Regions from separate parts of the Streptomyces sp. NPDC048142 genome, predicted to be linked through region 3. Evidence: riboswitches for the same ligand, from Rfam matches in the RefSeq annotation. Region 3 holds a riboswitch; each other region holds the start of a gene.
What was found. Region 3 has a riboswitch for cobalamin ahead of ACGF2Y_RS34670 (CoA-acylating methylmalonate-semialdehyde dehydrogenase). Riboswitches for the same ligand answer to the same signal wherever they lie in the genome.

Region 1: it holds a riboswitch for cobalamin, as region 3 does, so the genes downstream of both, ACGF2Y_RS13410 (ABC transporter substrate-binding protein) here and ACGF2Y_RS34670 (CoA-acylating methylmalonate-semialdehyde dehydrogenase) in region 3, are expected to answer to the same signal.
Region 2: it holds a riboswitch for cobalamin, as region 3 does, so the genes downstream of both, ACGF2Y_RS12720 (ribonucleoside-diphosphate reductase subunit alpha) here and ACGF2Y_RS34670 (CoA-acylating methylmalonate-semialdehyde dehydrogenase) in region 3, are expected to answer to the same signal.

What each region holds. Positions count from the first base shown of each region.
Region 1 covers NZ_JBIDBC010000008.1:135,843-142,607, reverse strand. Annotated here, with positions in the region: gene ACGF2Y_RS13435 (nicotinate phosphoribosyltransferase) at 1-936, opposite strand, end outside; gene clpS (ATP-dependent Clp protease adapter ClpS) at 1,016-1,333, shown strand; gene ACGF2Y_RS13425 (DUF2017 domain-containing protein) at 1,390-2,001, shown strand; gene ACGF2Y_RS13420 (amino acid permease) at 2,343-3,797, shown strand; gene ACGF2Y_RS13415 (Mov34/MPN/PAD-1 family protein) at 3,932-4,354, shown strand; cobalamin riboswitch at 4,425-4,544, shown strand; gene ACGF2Y_RS13410 (ABC transporter substrate-binding protein) at 4,603-5,598, shown strand; gene ACGF2Y_RS13405 (FecCD family ABC transporter permease) at 5,595-6,635, shown strand.
Region 2 covers NZ_JBIDBC010000007.1:262,358-269,122, reverse strand. Annotated here, with positions in the region: gene ACGF2Y_RS12725 (ribonucleotide-diphosphate reductase subunit beta) at 1-179, opposite strand, end outside; gene ACGF2Y_RS12720 (ribonucleoside-diphosphate reductase subunit alpha) at 179-2,593, opposite strand; cobalamin riboswitch at 2,729-2,864, opposite strand; partial or broken gene ACGF2Y_RS12715 (GNAT family N-acetyltransferase) at 2,917-3,306, opposite strand; partial or broken gene ACGF2Y_RS12710 (GNAT family N-acetyltransferase) at 3,546-3,665, opposite strand; gene ACGF2Y_RS12705 (hypothetical protein) at 3,665-4,372, opposite strand; gene mctP (monocarboxylate uptake permease MctP) at 4,520-6,163, opposite strand; gene ACGF2Y_RS12695 (DUF3311 domain-containing protein) at 6,160-6,414, opposite strand; gene ACGF2Y_RS12690 (GntR family transcriptional regulator) at 6,720-6,765, opposite strand, start outside.
Region 3 covers NZ_JBIDBC010000049.1:23,698-30,462, forward strand. Annotated here, with positions in the region: gene ACGF2Y_RS34650 (enoyl-CoA hydratase) at 1-231, opposite strand, end outside; gene mmsB (3-hydroxyisobutyrate dehydrogenase) at 228-1,154, opposite strand; gene ACGF2Y_RS34660 (enoyl-CoA hydratase/isomerase family protein) at 1,151-2,218, opposite strand; gene ACGF2Y_RS34665 (acyl-CoA dehydrogenase family protein) at 2,215-3,360, opposite strand; gene ACGF2Y_RS34670 (CoA-acylating methylmalonate-semialdehyde dehydrogenase) at 3,366-4,868, opposite strand; cobalamin riboswitch at 5,110-5,289, opposite strand; gene cobF (precorrin-6A synthase (deacetylating)) at 5,382-6,242, shown strand; gene ACGF2Y_RS34680 (hypothetical protein) at 6,306-6,503, opposite strand.

The DNA.
Region 1 (6,765 bases), on a different contig from region 3:
GACCCCGTACGCGTCCACCGGCGCGGCGGCCAGCGAGGCGATGGCGTACTCGTCCAGGTCCGAGGTCACCACGATCTTGGTGCCGGTCGCCCCCAGCTCGTCCAGCTGCTGCCGCACCCGGTGCGCGACCAGCAGCAGGTCCCCGGAGTCGATCCGTACGGCGCCGAGCTCGGGGCCCGCGATCTCGACCGCCGCCCGGACCGCCTCGGTCACGTCGTACGTGTCGACCAGCAGCGTCGTGCCCCGGCCCAGCGAGTCCACCTGCGCCCGGAACGCGTCGCGCTCGGTGTCGTGCAGCAGGGTGAAGGCGTGCGCGCTCGTGCCGACGGTCGGGATCGCCCAGCGGAAGCCCGCCGCCAGGTCGGAGGTGGCGTCGAAGCCGCCGACGTACGCGGCGCGGGACGAGGCGACCGCGGAGAGCTCGTGGGTGCGGCGCGCGCCCATCTCGATCAGCCGGCGGCCCCCGGCGGCGGCCGACATCCGCGAGGCGGCGGCGGCGATGGCCGAGTCGTGGTTGAGGATCGAGAGGATCACCGTCTCCAGCAGCACGCACTGGGCGAAGGACCCCTCCACCCGCAGGATCGGGGAGCCGGGGAAGTAGACCTCGCCCTCCGGGTACCCCCAGATGTCGCCGCTGAAGCGGTAGCCGGCCAGCCATTCGAGGGTGGGCTCGTCGACGATGTTCCGCTGCCGCAGGAAGCCGATCATCTCGTCGTCGAAGTGGAAGTTCTCCACGGCGTCCAGCACCCGCCCGGTGCCCGCGACGACTCCGTAACGCCGCCCCTCGGGCAGCCGGCGGGTGAACGCCTCGAAGACCGAGTGCCGGTCGGCGGTGCCGGCCTTGAGGGCCGCCTGCACCATGGTCAGCTCGTACTGGTCGGTGAAGAGCGCGGTCGACGGAACGCCGACCCGTCGCCCGAGGTCCGCTGAGTTCATGGCTGGGATGCTACCCCCTATTCGTCAGAGTGACGAGATGTGGGGTCCGTTTGTGCGCCGGACCCGCCCTGGTGGCAGCATGGGACAGGTGAGCGTTGCTACCCCCGTAGAGATCGAACGTCCCGATTCGGCCGAGGAGACCTTCGCGGTCCCCGAGCCGGACGTCCCGTGGGTGACGCTTGTCCACAATGACCCGGTCAATCTCATGAGCTATGTGACCTATGTCTTCCAGGCCTACTTCGGTTACCCGAAGGACAAGGCCCACAGGCTCATGCTGGACGTGCACCAGAAGGGCCGCGCCGTCGTCTCCAGCGGCAGCCGCGAGGAGATGGAACGCGACGTCCAGGCCATGCACGGTTACGGGCTGTGGGCCACCCTCACCCAGGACCGCAACTAGCGCCCTGCGCGCACCGCCGTACCCCCCGCCCCGTTCGACCCACCATCGGAGAATCCATGGCCGGCCATTTCGAGGCCACCCCAGGCGGCGGCGCGGCCGTCGCGCTCGACGAGGTCGAGATCTCCATCCTGCGCTCCCTCGTCGTCCAGCTGCTCGAACTGATCGGCCCCGGCGAGACGCCCGCCGACGGCGAGGACCCGCTCGCCGCCCTCTTCGCCGAAGGCCCCAGCAAGCCGCCCTCCGACCCGGCGCTCGCCCGGCTCTTCCCCGACGCCTACGGCGGCCCCGACCGGCCCGCCGAGGGCGGAAAGCCGCAGGAGGAGCTGCGCGAGCTGTCCTCCGAGTTCCGCCGCTTCACCGAGAACGACCTGCGCTCCGGCAAGCGCGAGGACGCCCTCACCGTCGTCCGCACCCTGGACGCGCTCGTGCCCGCCGGGGACGGCGGCGCCGTCCTCACCCTCACCGGCGACGAGTGCCGCAGCTGGCTCCGCTCCCTCAACGACCTGCGCCTGACCATCGGCACCCGGCTGGAGGTGTCCGAGGAGGACGAGGGCGAGGAGGGCTCGCTCTACCGGCTCCCCGACTCCGATCCGCGCAAGCCCATGGTGATGGCCTACCTCTGGCTCGGCGCGCTCCAGGAAACGCTCGTCGAGACGCTGATGCCGTAAACGTCAAGGGCGCGGATCATCCCCCGCCGTGCCGGGGCGGGGGACGACCGTTCGCTCAACGGACGCTCAGATCCGCATAACGATCCCCCCAAGTGATTCAGCCCTTTTCTGCCGAATCAAACCTCTTGCCCGCTTTCGCTGTGGTATGCGCCACAGAATGTCCCACGGTGTCCCCTGGCGGTCGTGATAAATCTTCACGACCGCCCGGGGACGTCACCCCTGTCCCCGGGGGCGCCACAGACCGGCCGAACGCCGGTGGCACTCCATCCATATCCGGGGGGATCAGGACCTGATCCGCAGCCTTGTACGGCGCGGATCGGCGTGGAGAAAGGCGCACCACCATGACATCGGCGCAGGTCGACGAAGGACAGGTCGACAAGGGCCGGCCCGGCGGCGACGCCGGGGCCGACGGGGCTGCCGGGGCCGACGGCGGGGGATACCAGCGCGGTCTGGGAGCCCGTCAGATTCAGATGATCGCCATCGGCGGAGCCATCGGCACCGGGCTCTTCCTCGGCGCGGGCAAAGCCATCGACCGGGCCGGACCCAGCATCGTCCTGGCCTACGTCATCGCGGGCCTGGTCATCTTCTTCATCATGCGGGCACTGGGCGAACTCCTGATGTACCGCCCGGTCTCCGGCTCCTTCTCGGAGTACGCCCGGGAATTCCTCGGACCGTTCTTCGGATTCGTCACCGGCTGGACCTACTGGCTCTTCTGGGTCGTCACCGGCATCACCGAAGTCACCGCCGCCGCCACCTATATGACGTACTGGTGGAACATTCCGCAGTGGCTGTCCGCCCTGGTGTTCACCCTCATCCTGTACGGCGCCAACCTGATCTCCGTGAAGCTCTTCGGCGAGCTGGAGTTCTGGTTCTCCATGGTCAAGGTCACCGCGATCATCGGCATGATCCTGATCTGCGCGGGCGTCCTCACCGTCGGGTTCTCCGACGCCGGCGACACCGCGAGCGTCTCCAACCTCTGGAACGACGGCGGCTTCTTCCCCAACGGCATCACCGGCACGCTCATGACGCTCCAGATCGTCATGTTCGCCTTCCTCGCCGTGGAACTCGTCGGCGTCACCGCCGGAGAGTCCAAGGACCCCGAGACCGTGCTGCCCAAGGCCATCAACACCGTGCCGTGGCGCATCGCCGTGTTCTACGTCGGCGCGCTGATCATGATCCTCTCCGTCGTGCCGTGGTCCACCTTCAAGCCCGGCGTCTCCCCGTTCGTGAAGGCCTTCGAGGAGATGGGTTTCGGCGTCGGCGCCGCCGTCGTCAACTTCGTCGTCCTCACCGCGGCGCTCTCCTCCTGCAACTCCGGCATGTACTCCACCGGCCGTATGCTCCGGGACCTCGCCCTCAACGGCCAGGGCCCCCGCGCCTTCACCAAGCTGACGAAGAACGGCCTGCCGCTCCTCGGCACCACCTTCTCCGCCGCCCTGATGCTCGTCGGCGTGTGGATCAACTACCAGTGGCCGGGCGAGGCGTTCACCTACGTCGTCTCCTTCGCGACCATCTCCGGCATGTGGGCCTGGATCATGATCCTGCTCAGCCAGATCCGCTACCGCCGCCTCGCCGACGCGGGCCTGCTCCCGCAGTCCTCGTTCAAGGCCCCCGGAGCCCCGTACACCAGCTGGTTCGCGCTCCTGTTCATCGGCATGGTCATCGTGATGATGGCGATCGACGAGGACGCCAGGATCTCGCTCTACTGCGCACCCCTGTGGGCGCTCCTCCTCTTCGTCTCCTACCGGGTGATCCAGGCGCGCACCCCGCGGAAGACCACCTCCGGCACCCACTGACCCCGAGGGCGGGCCCCACGACCGCCCTCCTCCCCGGACCGCCCCCGGCCGCCCCAACGGCCGACGGCGTCCAGCATGCGGGCCCCCGCGTACCACCCACCGGTACGCGGGGGCCCCTTGCATATCCTGGCGCCATGCTGACCATCACCCAGACGCTCTACGACCAGATCGTCGCCCACTCCCGCGCCGACCACCCCGACGAGGCGTGCGGAGTGGTCGCGGGCCCGGCCGGGACGGACCGCCCCGAGCGCTTCATCCCCATGCTCAACGCCGCCCGCTCGCCCACGTTCTACGAGTTCGACTCCGCCGACCTCCTCAAGCTCTACCGCGAGATGGACGACCGCGACGAGGAGCCCGTGGTCGTCTACCACTCGCACACGGCGACCGAGGCCTACCCCTCCCGCACCGACCTCACGTACGCCAACGAACCCGGCGCCCACTACGTCCTCGTCTCCACCGCCGACACCGACGGCGCGGGCCCTTTCCAGTTCCGCTCGTACCGCATCGTGGACGGCGAGATCACCGAGGAAGACGTGCGGGTCGTCGAGGCGTACTGAACCCCGGGCGGACCGCCGGGCCGCCGCACGGGTCTGGCACACTGCCCCCAGACCCGATCAAGGCAGCAGGAACCAGGAAGCCGGTGCGAATCCGGCACGGTCCCGCCACTGTGACCGGGCCCCCTCCCACGCGGACGACTCCTCAAACGGACGACATCGCACCGGAGGGCGGCCCGGAAGCCAGGAACTGGCCCGCCGCCTTTCCGCATCGACCAGGGGACGCGGAAATCCCCCGGAGAGGCCTCGCCATGTCCCGGCGCACCCCCGCGCTCATAGCCGCCGCCGTGCTGCTCCCGCTCGCCCTCACCGCCTGCTCCTCCCCGGACGGCGACGCCGCCACCGGGGACAAGGCCGCGGCGAAGAGCGACGGATTCCCGTACACCGTCAAGAACTGCGGTGTCACCACGACGTATCAGGCCCCGCCGAAGCGCGTGGTCACCATGAACCAGCACGTCACCGAGATCATGCTGGAACTGGGCCTGGCGAAGTCCCTCGTCGGCACCGCCTACCTCGACGACCAGGTCCTGCCGAAGTACGCGAAGGACTACGCCTCCGTCCCGGTCATCGCCAAGGAGTACCCCTCCTACGAGCAGGTCCTCGCCACCAACCCCGACTTCGTCTACGGCGGCTACAGCAGCGCCTTCACCGCCGGCGACGGCCGCAGCCGCGAAGCGTTCAAGAAGTCCGGCATCGAGACCCGGCTCAACGCCGAGAGCTGCACCGAGGGCGACCAGCCCATGGACACCCTCTACGAGGAGGTCCGCGAGGTCGGCCGCACCTTCGGCGTCGCCGACCGCGCCGAGGCCTGGATCAAGCAGGCCAAGGCCGACAACGCCGCCACCGCGAAGAAGCTCGCCGGCCTGAAGCCCGTCTCCGTCTTCGTCTACGACAGCGGCGACAAGACCGCCTTCACCGCGGGCGGCGAGGGCATCGGCAACGAACTGATCGAGCGGGCCGGTGGCACCAACGTCTTCGCCGACCTCGACAAGCCCTTCGGTGACGCCTCCTGGGAGAACGTCGTCGCCCGGGGGCCCGAAGCCATCGTGATCTACGACTACGGCGCCACCACCGTCGAACAGAAGAAGAAGCGCCTCCTGACCGACCCGGCCCTCGCCGACGTCCCCGCCATCAAGAACAAGCGCTTCGCGGTCATGCCGCTCTCCGACGCGGTCCTCGGCGTCCGCGTCCCCGCCGCCGTCGAGAAGCTCGCGGCCCAGCTCCACCCGGCGGCCACCACCCCGTGAGCTGCCGTACCCCCGCACCGCGGCGGCTGCTCCGCTACACCCTGGTGCTCGGCGTCCTCGCCGCGCTCCTCGCCGCCGCCGTGATCGCCGCCCTCGCCCTCGGCTCCGTCCGCATCCCGCCCGGCCAGGTCCTCGACATCCTGACCGGGCGGGCGGAGGCGAGCCCCTTCCGCACGATCGTCCTGGACGTCCGGCTGCCCCGCGTGCTGCTCGGCATCGTCGTCGGCGCCGGACTCGCCGTCATCGGCACCGTCCTCCAGGCCCTCGTACGCAACCAGCTCGCCGACCCGTTCCTCCTCGGCGTCTCCTCCGGGGCCTCCACCGGCGCGGTCCTCGTGATCGTCCTCGGCATCGGCGCCACCCTCGCCACCACCGTCACCATCCCCGCCGCCGCCTTCGCCGGCGCGCTGCTCTCGCTGCTGCTCGTCTACACCCTGGCGCGCGGCGGAGGCGGCCTCACCACCAACCGGCTCGTCCTCGCCGGGGTCGCCGTCTCCTACATCCTCTCCGCCCTGACCAGCCTGATCCTGGTCACCTCCGCCCGCGCCGACCACCTCCAGGAAGTCCTCTACTGGACCCTCGGCGGCCTCGGCGCGGCCCGCTGGGACATGCTCGCGCTCCCCGCGGTCACCCTGGTCATCGGCACCGCCGTACTCCTCACCCTGGCCCGCCCGCTCGACCTGCTTCTGGTGGGGGAGGAGGGCGCCACCGTCCTCGGCCTGGACACCGCCCGCTTCCGGGCCGCCGTCTTCGTCCTCGCCTCCCTCATGACCGGGGTGCTCGTCGCGTACAGCGGGGCGATCGGCTTCGTCGGGCTGATGGTCCCGCACATGGCCCGGATGGCCGTCGGCGCCGCACACCGCGCGCTGCTCCCGGTCGTCGCCCTCGGCGGAGCGGTGTTCCTCGTCCTCGCCGACCTGGCCGCCCGGACGCTCGCGGCCCCGCAGGACATCCCGGTCGGCGTGCTCACCGCGCTGACCGGCGGCCCGTTCTTCCTCTGGATGCTCCGCCGCAGGTCCGAAGGAGCCCCCGCATGAGGCCCATTCTTGTCACGAGCCCCCGCACCCGGCCCCTTCTTGTCACGAGCCCCCGCACCAGGTCCTTTCTTGTCGCAGGCCTCCGCACGAGGTCCTTCCTTGTCACGGGCCTCCGCATGAAGGTGCCACG
Region 2 (6,765 bases), on a different contig from region 3:
TGCTCGCCCGGCGACAGCTTGGCGAGGTCGGAGACGTCCGAGTGGAGGTCGACCTCCTCCACGGTCCAGGTGTTCTTGATCGCGTCCCGGTAGCGCTCGTAGAAGTCCGGGTAGCGCATGGGACGCAGGGTCAGCTCGAAGCCCGGGTCGAGCAGGTTCTTGTTGTCGTCGGCGGTCATTACTGGCAGGCCTCGCAGGACTCGGGGTTTTCGAGGGAGCAGGCGAGGGCGTCCGCGTCGGGAGCCGAAGCCTGCTGTACGGGAATGGGGGCGGCGGCCGCCGTCTGACCGGACGCGGCGCGGGCGATCCGGGTCGCCGGGCGCGAACGCAGGTAGTACGTCGTCTTCAGCCCCTGCTTCCAGGCGTACGCGTACATCGAGGAGAGCTTGCCGATCGTCGGCGTCTCCAGGAACAGGTTGAGCGACTGGCTCTGGTCGAGGAACGGCGTACGGGCCGCCGCCATGTCGATCAGACCGCGCTGCGGGATCTCCCACGCGGTGCGGTACAGCGCCCGCACGTCGTCGGGGATCCAGGCGAAGCCCTGCACCGAGCCGCTCGCCTCGCGCAGCGCCTCACGGGTGCGGGCGTCCCACACGCCGAGCTTCTTCAGCTCGTCCACCAGGTAGGCGTTGACCTGGAGGAACTCACCGCTGAGCGTCTCGCGCTTGAACAGGTTGGAAACCTGCGGCTCGATGCACTCGTACACCCCGGCGATCGAGGCGATCGTGGCGGTCGGCGCGATGGCCAGCAGCAGCGAGTTGCGCATCCCGGTCTTCGCGACCCGGGCGCGCAGCGCGTCCCAGCGCTCCGGCCAGTTCAGCTCGGTGTCGTAGTGGTCGGGGTGCAGCACACCACGCGCCGCCCGGGTCTCGGACCAGGCGGGCAGCGGGCCCGACCGCTCCGCGAGGTCGCAGGACGCCTCGTACGCGGCCAGCATGATGCGCTCGGAGATCTTCGTGGAGAGCGCGCGGGCCTCGGGCGAGTCGAAGGGCAGACGCAGCTGGAAGAAGACGTCCTGGAGGCCCATCGCGCCCAGGCCGACCGGCCGCCAGCGGGAGTTGGAGCGCCCGGCCTGCTCGGTCGGGTAGAAGTTGATGTCGACGACCCGGTCCAGGAAGGTCACCGCGGTCCGCACGGTGGCGTCCAGCCGCTCCCAGTCGATCGAGCCGTCCGCCACGAACGCGCCCAGGTTGACCGAACCCAGGTTGCAGACGGCCGTCTCACCGTCGTCGGTGACTTCGAGGATCTCGGTGCACAGGTTCGAGGAGTGGACGACCCGGCCCGGCTCGGCGGTCTGGTTCGCGGTCCGGTTGGAGGCGTCCTTGAACGTCATCCAGCCCTGGCCGGTCTGCGCGAGCGTCCGCATCATCCGGCCGTACAGCTCACGCGCCGGAATCGTCCTGCGGGCCAGCCCCTTGGCCTCGGCCGCCCGGTAGGCCGCGTCGAACGCGTCGCCCCACAGGTCGACCAGCTCGGGCACATCGGCCGGGGAGAACAGCGACCAGTCGGTGTCCGCGTCGACCCGGCGCATGAACTCGTCCGGGATCCAGTGCGCCAGGTTCAGGTTGTGCGTACGACGCTGGTCCTCACCGGTGTTGTCGCGCAGCTCCAGGAACTCCTCGATGTCCGCGTGCCAGGTCTCCAGGTAGACCGCCGCCGCGCCCTTGCGCCGGCCGCCCTGGTTCACCGCCGCGACCGAGGCGTCCAGCGTCTTGAGGAACGGCACGATGCCGTTGGAGTGCCCGTTGGTGCCCCGGATCAGCGAACCCCGGGCGCGGATGCGGGAGTACGACAGACCGATGCCGCCCGCGTGCTTGGAGAGCCGCGCCACCTGGTGGTAGCGGTCGTAGATCGAGTCCAGCTCGTCCTTCGGCGAGTCCAGCAGATAGCAGGAGGACATCTGCGGGTGCCGGGTGCCGGAGTTGAAGAGCGTGGGGGAGGAGGGGAGGTAGTCCAGTCGGCTCATCAGCCCGTACAGCGCGGCGACCTCGTCCAGCGCCCGCACCGAGTCGTCCTCGGCCAGACCGGCGGCCACGCGCAGCATGAAGTGCTGCGGGGTCTCGATGACCTGCCGGGTGAGCGGGTGGCGCAGGAGGTAACGGCTGTGCAGCGTCCGCAGACCGAAGTAGCCGAAGCGGTCGTCGGCGCCGTCCGCCATGGCCTGCCCGACGAGCTGGTCGAGCGCGGCCGCGTGGAGCTCCACGAACGCGGCGGTGCGGTCGGCGATCAGGCCCTCGCGGTGCCCGACGGCGACCGAGGCGGAGAAGGACGTCGCGCCCTGCTCCGCGGCCTCGTCCGCGATCGTGCGGGTCAGCAGCCGGGCGGCGAGCCGGGAGTACGCCGGGTCCTCGGAGATCAGCCCCGCGGCGGCCTCGGTGGCCAGCGAGCGCAGCTCGGCCTCGTCGGAGCGGGCGTTGCGCCCGCGCAACGCGGCAGCGGCGACCCGTCCGGGGTCGGTGTCGGGCAGATCGACGGTGAGGTCGGTCAGGGTCCGCAGCAGGGCGGTCCCGGGTCCGTCGTTCGAGGCGTCTCCGGACGTGGTGGACACTGCGGATTCGGTGGCTGAAACCGGATCGGCGGGCGCGATGGTCACTGGGCTTTCCCTCGCTCGGCAGGGGCCGGCGGAAGGCGGGGAAGCCGGGCAGCGCGAAACCCGGGGCAGGGCAGCACAGCTGACGGCGTCCACCGGCCCATCCGCGAGGCCCGGACGTCTGGCATCCGGTTCGGTCGAGCCGGACGCGCTGTCGACAGGTCTTCGGACTTCAGGTGTGCAAAAGCACACTGATCACACCGTTGCGGGACAGTTCCGGATTCGCACCGGATTCCCCTGCGACGACAGCGAGGTCGAGCATACATGTGGGGGCCGCCAGATGCTGCGGCCCCCACATGTTGTGTCGCGACGATTCAATGCGCCCCTCAGAGGGCTGCCCGCAGCTCCAGCCGGAAGGTCATGAGCCGCAGTCCCGGCACCGGTTCCCAGTCCCGTTCGGGGGTCCGCAGAAAGCCGAGCCGACGGTAGATCCTATGGGCTGCGAGCATGGCCGGCTGCGTCGACAGCACCAGCGCCCGCACGCCCTCGGCGGACCGGGCCCGCTCGACACACGCCCGCACGAGGGCCTCTCCGACACCCCGTCCGCGCCCCGCGCGGGCCACGGCCAGCATCCGGAACTCGGCCTCGTCCGGGCCGGCGATGTCACGCCACGGAGTGCCGGGAGCGGCATACGTCACACCCCCGAGCACCGCCCCGTCCACGTCGAGCGCGACGAGGACCTCGGCCTCGGCCGCCCGCTGTGCCACCGCCCGTAGCGTAGACCCTCCGGCGATTGGGGGGCGGCGTCACGGGGCTGGGCACGCCCTCCCCCAAGCTCTCGGCTTCGCTCGAGCAGGGAGGGGCCCCCTCCGGCGTTGTCGTCAATCACCAACTTCCCCAAGCTCTCGGCTTCGCTCGAGCAGGGGAGGCCCCATCCGCGTTGACTCAATCCTCCGCCTTGCAGCTGCACGCACCCAGCCCCGCTCCTTCTCCCACCCCCCAATCGCCGGAGGGTCTTGAGCAGATACGGGTCCTGCGGGCCGTCCAGCAGGTCGTCGCCGAGATACGCCTCGGCGATGATCTCGCCGAGGACGCAGTGTTCGGCGGGGATCGCCGCTCTGATCGTCAGATCCATCAGCCGCTCGTTCCCACATCGTTGTTGGGGGCGCCGTCGCCCACCGGCGGCAGGTCGCCGCGCTCGACCGGCTGTTGCCCGGGGCCCTCTCCGGGCGGCCGCTGTCCGGGAGCCTCGTCGGCCGGCGGCAGGACCCGGTCCAGCTCGTGGTCGTCGGCGCGGTGGGCGGCCCGCGCCGCGACCCGCAGCGTCGCCCGGTCCACCTCCGCGAGCTTCCCGCGCACCGACACCACCAGTCCCTCCTGCTCCTGGGTGTACGCGTGCCCCGACTCTGTGGCCCGGTACCACTGCTCGCCGTCCCGCTCGCACGTCACCAGGGGCTCGGGAGCGCCGGTGGGCGCGGGGTCGTCCCCGCAGTCGGTCTCGGTGTGCGGGCGGCGTTCCACCGACAGCTGGATCTGTCCGCCCCCGGGCGTGGTGTAGACGCTGCCGAATCCGTCGTCACCGATCACCCCGACCGACTGGCGCGCCAGGGTGTAGCCCGCCGCCTCGGTCACCCAGACATGCTCCGCGACGGTCTGTACGGCCCGTGCCCGCGCCTCCAGCTCCGCCCGGTCGGGCGCCGGCGCGGCCGTGGCGCTTGGCCCCGCCGCCTCCGAGGAGGGGGCCGGCACGGTGCCGCAGCCCGTCGCCGCCGCCAGGGCCGAGGCCAGCGTCATGGTCAGGAGTACGGGCCGGATCCGGGGCCGCCGGGAGTGGGATGCCATGGGCACATCCTTTCGTACGGTGAGGGCTCTGTGCATCGGAATGACGAGAGGCGGCCGCGCACCGGAAAAGCTCCCGGGCCGCCGCCCGCTCCGCTGGGGGAGGGGCGGCGACCCGGGGGCCAGGACCTGTCGTGGGTGTCCGGCGGGTCAGTGACCGCCCGGCGCGCCCGCCGTGGCCGGCGGGAGCTTCTCCTTCGTGCCCGCGTCGCTCGCGTCGCCGGCGTCCGCCGTGTAGTCGGACGGCGAGGTCTCGTCGATCCCCACCGGGGCCTTCAGCGCGTTCAGGACGAACGTGAGGACGATGACGATCACCAGGTTCAGCACGAACGCCGTCAGCCCGATGTAGCCGATCTCCCCGATGCCCGGGATCTCCTTGGAGGACCCGCCGAAGTGCTTCTGCGTCGGGCTCGCCACGCCGTACGCGGCGATCGTCCCGTACAGCATGCCGACCGCCCAGCCCGCTATGAGCGCCCAGCGGTGGAACCACCGGGTGAACAGACCGCCGACCAGGGCGGGCATCGTCTGGAGGATCCAGATGCCGCCGAGGAGCTGGAAGTTGATCGCGACCGTCTTGTCCATCGTCAGGACGAACGCCAGCGCCCCGACCTTCACCAGCAGCGACACCAGCTTGGAGACCTTCGTCTCCTGGGCGGGCGTCGCGTCCGGTCTGAGGAAGTCCTTGTAGATGTTCCGGGTGAAGAGGTTCGCCGCGGCGATCGACATGATCGCGGCGGGCACCAGCGCGCCGATGCCGATGGCGGCGAACGCCACCCCGGCGAACCAGGCCGGGAACATGTTCTCGAACAGCTGCGGAATGGCCAACTGGCCGTTGTCCACGTTGACCCCGGCGGCGATGGCCATGAAGCCGAGGAGCGCCAGCAGACCCAGCATCAGCGAGTACAGCGGCAGGATCGTGGTGTTGCGCCGGATCACCTCACGGCTGCGGCTGGACAGCGTCGCCGTGATGGAGTGCGGATACATGAACAGCGCCAGCGCCGAGCCCAGCGCCAGAGTGGCGTAACCCCACTGCCCCATCTCGCCCGGGATCAGCGAACCGCGCGGCTGTCCGGTGGCCGGGTTCTCCTCGGCGAACGCCTCGCTCGCCTTGGTGAAGATCTCGCCGAAGCCGCCGAGCTTGATCGGGATGTAGATGATGGCGACCGCGATGACCAGGTAGATCAGCCCGTCCTTGACGAACGCGATCAGCGCCGGCGCCCGCAGCCCCGAGGAGTAGGTGTACGCGGCCAGCACCGCGAAGGCGATGAGGATCGGCAGGTCCCTGATGAACCAGTGCGTGGTCTCGCCGCCGCCGACGCCCATCACGTCCAGCACCGCCTGGATGCCGACGAGTTGCAGCGCGATGTACGGCATGGTGGCGAGGATGCCCGTGACGGCGACCGCCAGCGACAGCCCCTTCGAGCCGAACCGGCCGCGGACGAAGTCCGAGGTGGTGACGTACCCGTGCTTGTGCGAAACCGACCACAGCCGGGGCAGGAAGGTGAAGATCAGCGGATACACCAGGATCGTGTACGGAACGGCGAAGAACCCGGCCGCGCCCGCCGCGTAGATCGCCGCCGGAACGGCGACGAAGGTGTACGCGGTGTAGAGGTCGCCGCCGAGCAGGAACCAGGTCACCCAGGTGCCGAACGACCGGCCGCCCAGGCCCCATTCGTCCAGGGTCGCCTCGTTGTCGGCCCTGCGCCAGCGCGCGGCCATGAAGCCCATGACCGTGACGGCCAGGAAGAAGAAGATGAAGACGGCGAGTGCGACGCCGTTCACGCCGTCGTTCATGCGGACGCACCCCCCTTGCGGGCGCGCTGGTCACGCTGCCACAGCTTGTACGCGATCATCGTCAGCGCGGTGGAGATGACCACCCAGAGCATCTGGTACCAGTAGAAGAACGGGATGCCGATGAACTTCGGCTCGATCCGGGCGTACGAACTCACCCAGAGCATCGCGACGAACGGTGCGACCAGACAGATCCCGATGACCACTCTTCCGGGTGTGACCGCAGGTGGTTTCGCCGCTGTGTCTTCGGCCATGTGGTGACTCCGTCCCCTCGCTGATCACCGGTGCAATGGGCAGGAAATCTAAGGGACGGGTCCGCCCAGCGTCACCCCCTGTCCGTATTGCGGTCCGGAAACGGTGATGTTTCGCACGGGGGCACGGACGCGGAGGCGTTTCGGTTCACGTCGGTTCACGCGATGTGCGACGGCCCGGCGGCCGAACCGCGCCGACGCACCCCGCGTGACCGGAAAAGGGCGGTGGCCCGGGGAGGTCGTCCCCGGGCCACCGCCCTGTGCGTACCGCGTTCCTCCGGTGCGTACCGTGCTCGACCGTCCGGCGATCAGTCCGTCGGACGCTTCAGACGGGCCACGAACTTGTAGCGGTCG
Region 3 (6,765 bases):
CGCCCCCGCCGCGAACGCCTTGCCGCCGCTGCCGGTGATGACGACGCAGCCGACGCCGGGGTCCCGGTCCAGCGCCTCGGTGGCCTCGACCGTCTCCCGCATGACCTCCAGGCTCAGAGCGTTGAGCGCCTCGGGGCGGTTCAGGGTGAGCAGCGCGGTGCGGCCCCGGCGCTCGACCAGGATCGTCCCGTACGGGCCCGGAGTGGACGCGTTCTCGCTGGTCTCGCTCATGTGGTGCTGCCCTTCTGTGGATCGGTGGTGTTCGACGAGGCCGCCCGGATGGCCCGGACGATCCCGGAGAAGTCCTGGTCCGCCCCCGCGCCCTCGGCGAACCTGGCGTACAACTCGGCCGCAAGCAGCCCCAGTTCGGCGTCCACCCCGCCGGCGTGCACCGCGTTGGCGGCCAGCCCGAGGTCCTTCGCCATCAGGGGCGCGGCGAATCCGGGGCGGTAGTCCCGGTTGGCCGGGCTCGTCGGGACCGGGCCGGGGACCGGGCAGTTGACGGTGAGCGCCCAGCACTGGCCGGAGGCCGCCGACGCCACGTCGTACAGCGCCTGGTCGGACAGGCCGAGACTCTCGGCGAGCACGAACGCCTCGCTGACGGCGATCATCGAGACACCGAGGATCATGTTGTTGCAGATCTTCGCCGCCTGTCCGGCGCCCGCCGCACCGCAGTGCACCGCCTTCTTCCCCATCACGGACAGCAGCGGCCCGGCCTCCGCGAACGCGCTCTCCGAGCCCCCGGCCATGAAGGTGAGCGTGCCCGCCACGGCCCCCACCACCCCGCCGGAGACCGGGGCGTCCAGCGACCGGTGACCGGCCGCCTCCGCCGCCGCGTGGGCGGCCCGGGAATCGGCCACGTCGATGGTCGAGCAGTCGATGAACAGGGTGCCGGGGCGGGCGGCGGCGAGCAGGCCCTGCGGCCCGTACAGGGAGAGGACTTGGCGGCCGGCGGGCAGCATGGTGATCACCACGTCCGCGACGGCCGCCGCCCGGCCGGCGGACGGGGCCGCCTCGACCCCGTCTCCCGCGGCGGCCGACAGACAGGACTCGACGAGGTCGTGACCGAGCACCCGGTGCCCGGCCCTGAAGAGGTTGGCGGCCATCGGGCCGCCCATGTTGCCCAGTCCGATGAAGGCGACGGTCGTGGTCACCAGGGCACCTCCTGAGGTGAGTCGGACGCGGCGAGGGAGAGGTCCTCGCCGCCGGTCGGTGCGAAGTACCTGGCCACGTCCGCGTCCGTGACCTCCACGAGCGTGCCGGGCGACCAGTGAGGCGTCCGGTCCTTGTCGATCACCTGGGCCCGGATGCCCTCCACCAGGTCGGGGGAGGCCAGCGCCGCGCACGAGACGCGGTACTCCTGCTCCAGCACCCGTTCCAGCGGGCCGAGTTCGCGTGCCCGGCGCAGCGCCGCCAGGGTGACCTTCAGCGCGGTGGGCGAGCGGCCGAGGATCGTGGCGGCTGCTTCTCCGGCCGCCGGAACGTCGGAGGCGAGCAGCCGCTCCACGATCTCCTCGACCGTGCCGGCGGCGTAACAGTGGTCGACCCAGGTGCGGTTGGCGTCCAGTACACCGGGGGGCGCGTCCCGGACGTGACGGCGGAGCACCCGGTCCGGGGCCTCGGTCCGCAGTCCGGCGAGGAACGCGGGCAGGTCCGCCTGGGGTACGAAGTGGTCCGCGAGCCCGCAGAGCAGGGCGTCCCGGGCTCCCACCACCGCACCGGTCAGGGCGAGGTGGGTGCCCAGCTCGCCGGGGGCCAGCGCCAGCAGATAGGTGCCACCGACGTCCGGTACGAAGCCGATCCCGGTCTCCGGCATGGCCACCTTGGACCGTTCGGTGACGATCCGGACGCTGCCGTGCGCCGAGACCCCGACCCCGCCGCCCATCACGATGCCGTCCATGACCGCCACGTACGGCTTCGGGTAGCGGGCGATGCGGGCGTTGAGCCGGTACTCGTCGCGCCAGAACGCGGCCGACGCCCTGCCGCCGTCCCTGGCGTCCTCGTGGATGGACCGGATGTCGCCGCCCGCGCACAGGCCGCGCTCCCCGGCCCCGGTGATGACGACGGCTCCCACCTCCGGGTCGGGCTCCCACCGGTCCAGGGCCGCCGCGATCGTCTTCACCATCGCGTGGGTGAGGGCGTTGAGCGAGGCGGGCCGGTTCAGGGTCAGCACCCCCGTACGCCCCTCGACGCGCACCCGTACGGTCTCCTCGGTCATCGCAGGGCTCCCGTCAGGCTCCGGGCGACCATGACGCGCATGATTTCGTTGGTCCCTTCCAGGATCTGGTGGACCCGCAGGTCCCGGACGATCTTCTCGATGCCGTACTCCGTCAGATAGCCGTAGCCGCCGTGCAGTTGGAGCGCCCGGTCGGCCACCGAGTAGCCGGTGTCGGTCGCGAAGTGCTTGGCCATGGCGCACAACTGCGGGGCGCCCGCCACGTTCCGGTCGAGTGCCTCGGCCGCCTGCCGCACCAGCGCGCGGGCCGCCGCCAGCTCGGTCGCCATATCGGCCAGCCGGAACTGCAGGGCCTGCGCGTCGAGCAGCCGGCCGCCGAACGCCTCCCGGTCCGCGAGATGGGCGATGCTCCGGTCCAGGGCGCTCTGCGCGCCGCCCAACGAGCAGGCCGCGATGCCGAGTCGGCCGCCGTTCAGGCCGTTCATCGCGATGCGGAAGCCGCCGCCCTCCTCGCCGAGCAGCCGGTCGGCCGGGATGCGGACCCCGTCCAGCAGGACCTGGCGGGTGGGCTGGGCGTTCCACCCCATCTTCTTCTCGTCGGGCCCGAACGAGAGCCCGGGGTCGTCCCGTTCGACGAGGAACGCGGAGATCCCCCGGGGCCCGTCATCGCCGGTGCGGGCCAGCACGATGTAGAGGTGCGAGGCCCCCGCGCCGGAGATGAACTGCTTCGTCCCCGTCAGCACGTAGTGGTCGCCGTCGCGCACCGCACGGGTGCGCAGCGCGGCGGCGTCGGACCCGGCGCCCGGCTCGGTCAGGCAGTAACTGCCCAGCCGCTCCATGGTGCAGAGCGTCGGCAGATGGCGGGTCCGCTGGCCCTCGGTGCCGTACCGGTCGATCATCCAGCCGACCATGTTGTGGATGGAGAGATAGCCCGCGATGGACGGGCAGCCGGTGGCCAGAGCCTCAAGAACGAGGACCCCGTCGGAGCGGGAGAGCCCGGAACCACCGATGTCCTCCCGTACGTAGACGCCGCCGAGGCCCACTTCGGCCGCCTTGCGCAGGACGTCGACCGGGAAGTGCTTGTCCTGGTCCCAGGCCACGGCGTGCGGGGCCAGATGTTCCTGGGCGAAGTCGAGTGTCGTCTCGACGACCGCGAGCTGGTCGTCGGTGAGCAGTGTGGTCATGGCGCTCACCCCATGGTCGGAATCGTGAAGCTCGCGCCGTCCCGGATCCCCGAGGCGGGCCAGCGCGAAGTGACCGTCTTGGTACGGGTGTAGAAGCGGATGGCGTCCGGCCCGTGCTGGTTGAGGTCCCCGAATCCGGACCGCTTCCAGCCGCCGAACGTGTGGTACGCCACCGGCACCGGGATCGGCACGTTGACGCCGACCATGCCGGTGTCGACCCGCCGGGTGAAGTCGCGGGCGGTGTCGCCGTCGCGGGTGAACAGGGCGACGCCGTTGCCGTACGGGTGTTCCGAGGGCAGTCGCAGCGCCTCCTCGTAGTCCGCCGCTCGGACCACGCACACCACCGGGCCGAAGATCTCCTCCTGGTAGATCCGCATGTCCGGGGTGACCCGGTCGAAGAGGGAAGCACCGGCGAAGAAGCCGTTCTCGTGCCCCTCCAGGGTGAAGTCCCGTCCGTCGACGACCAGTTCGGCACCCTCCTCGACGCCGAGGTCGACATAGCCGCGGACCCGGTCCACCGCGTCGCGGCCCACCAGCGGACCGAAGTCGGCGCCGGGGTCGTCCGAGCGACCGATCCGCAGCCCGGCGATCCGCTCGGTCAGCCGGGCCACCAGCGCGTCGGCGGTGGCCTCGCCCACGGGCACGACCACCGAGATCGCCATGCACCGCTCGCCCGCCGAGCCGTAACCGGCGCCGATCAGGGCGTCCACCGCCTGGTCCAGGTCGGCGTCCGGCATCACGACCATGTGGTTCTTCGCCCCGCCGAAGCACTGCGCCCGCTTGCCGTGGGCGGCGGCGGTGGCGTAGATGTGCGCGGCGATCGGCGTCGACCCGACGAAGCCGAGCGCCTTGACGCGCGGGTCCTCCAGCAGGGTGTCCACGGCCTCCTTGCCGCCGTTGACGACGTTCAGGACACCGGGCGGCAGTCCCGCCTCCAGGAACAGTTCGGCCAGCCGCAGCGGCACCGACGGGTCCCGCTCGGAGGGCTTCAGGATGAAGGCGTTCCCACAGGCCAGAGCGGGTGCGGCCTTCCACAGCGGGATCATCGCCGGGAAGTTGAACGGGGTGATGCCCGCCACCACCCCGAGCGGCCGGCGCAGCGAGTGGACGTCGATCCCGCCCCCCGCGTTGTCGCTGAACTCGCCCTTCAGCAGATGCGGGACACCGGCGGCGAACTCCACCACGTCCAGACCGCGCGTGATGTCACCGTGCGCGTCGGCCACGGTCTTGCCGTGCTCCGAGGAGAGCAGCCGGGCGAGCGACTCCCGCTCCTTCTCGACCAGTTGGAGGAAGCGGAGCAGCACACGGGCGCGACGCTGGGGGTTCCACTCGCCCCACGCGCGCTGCGCCTCGGCGGCATCCGCTATCGCCGTCCCGGTCTCGGACCGGTCGGCCAGCGGCACGCGGGCCTGGACCAGACCGGTATTGGGGTCGTGCACATCGCCGTACCTGCCCGAGGTGCCGGGTGTGTTCTTGCCGCCGATGAAATGGGTGAGCTCGCGAACCATGGAAGCCTGCTCCTGTCGGTGAGGTCGTCAGGTGGGATCGTCAGGTGAGGTCCGGGGATGGCGCGCGGCGGCACCGGCGCACGGCGCACCGTCGGTTCGGTGCGCGCGGGTGCGGAGGGGCCTGCCGTCGGGGACGCGAAGGGCGGGGGCCGTCAGGGGGCGGGGCAAACCGCTCGCCGGGACGGGCCTGCGGGGCCGTGGGTGCGGACCGGTGCCATGCGTGTCTGCTCCATCCTCGTGGAAACACGGAACATCCCGCGGCCGGTATCCTGACTCCCGGATCACCGCGCGTCCTCGTACCTTCCCAACGGCTGCTGCACCGTCAGTGGCATGTCCTGCGAGGACGAACTCCCCGGTCACAGTGGCGGGACCGCGCCGGAATCACACCGGCTTCCCTGACACCACGGGCCTTCGGGGCGGCCGGCTCCCTGCCGGTCACCCCTCTGCTCACGAACATATAGTTGGACGTCCTAGTAAGTCCACCCCGCCTCGCTCCTGGCATGATCGGCCGACATGAGCGACGCACCCCGCCACATCCTCGTCATCGGCATGGGAGCCGGCGACCCCGACCATCTGACCCTCGCCGCGGTGAAGGCCATGCGCCGGGCCGATGTCTTCTTCGTACTGGGCAAGGGCAAGGAGAAGGACGCGCTGACCCGGCTGCGACGGGACATCCTCGACGAACACCTGACCGGCCCCTACCGCGTCGTCGACGCCGAGGACCCGTGGCGGGACCGTACCCAGCAGGACAGCGGACGCTACGCCTCGGCGGTGCGCGACTGGCGCCACCGCCGTGCCGACGTCTGCGAACGCCTGATCTCCGAGGAGCTCGCCCCCGGGCAGTGCGGAGCCTTCCTGGTGTGGGGAGACCCGTCCCTGTACGACAGCACGCTCGCGATCCTGGACGACATCCGCGGCCGGGAAACGGTGGAATTCGGCCACACGGTGATCCCCGGCATCAGCAGCGTCTCGGCCCTCGCCGCCCGGCACCGGGTCACCCTGAACCGGGTCGGCCGCCCCATCCACATCACCCCCGGCCGGCGGCTCGCCCAGGGATTCCCCGAGGACTGCGACCTCGTCGTGATGCTCGACGGCCACGAGAGCTTCACCCAGCTGACGGGCAGGGGGTGGTGGATCCACTGGGGCGCCTACATCGGGACCCCGGACGAACTGCTCGTCTCCGGACCGCTCGACGAGGTGGCGGGCCGGATCAGCCGACTGCGCGCGGAGGCCCGCGAACGGCACGGCTGGATCATGGACACCTATCTGCTGCGCCAAGGTCCGGACGACACGGATGTCTCGGACGACCAGGGGGGTACCCCTCGTACGGGCGGCGCGGATCGTACGGGCGGCGCGGATCGTACGAACGGCTGAAAGGTCCGCGTCGAGGCGCGGGCGGCTCCGGCCGCCGCACCTCGTCGTCGGACCTGTGGGGTGTCAGTCGCGGGACTCGTGCGCCCGGATCACACCGAGCCCGTGTCCCAGGCTGGGGCATTCGGCGGTCAGGTCGCTGCCCCGTACCAGGTAGTCGTGCACGCGGCCGTCCGTCGGCCGCTCGACGGCGCGGTACAGCGTGCCGTTCACGGTGATCGTCCAGTCGTCGCCGTCCTGGGCCCACCCGACTGTCTTCTTCATCTGGCGTTTTCCGTTTCCTCGGTCGGCCTCGCCGCGGGTCGGCGGCCGTGTAGTGGGAAGAAGAACGGCTTGTGACGCTCTGTGGTTCCGCAGTCCCTACGCCATTCGGTTACATCTGTGTCACTGTCACGCCCAGTTGACGCGAACGACCTGACTGGCGGTCAGCGAGCCCTTGACGAACAGTCGAACGGACGGAGAACGTGCGCGGGCCCCGGCGACCGTCCGCCGCGGGGGCGTCCTCCCCGGCGCCGGGGAGGACGCA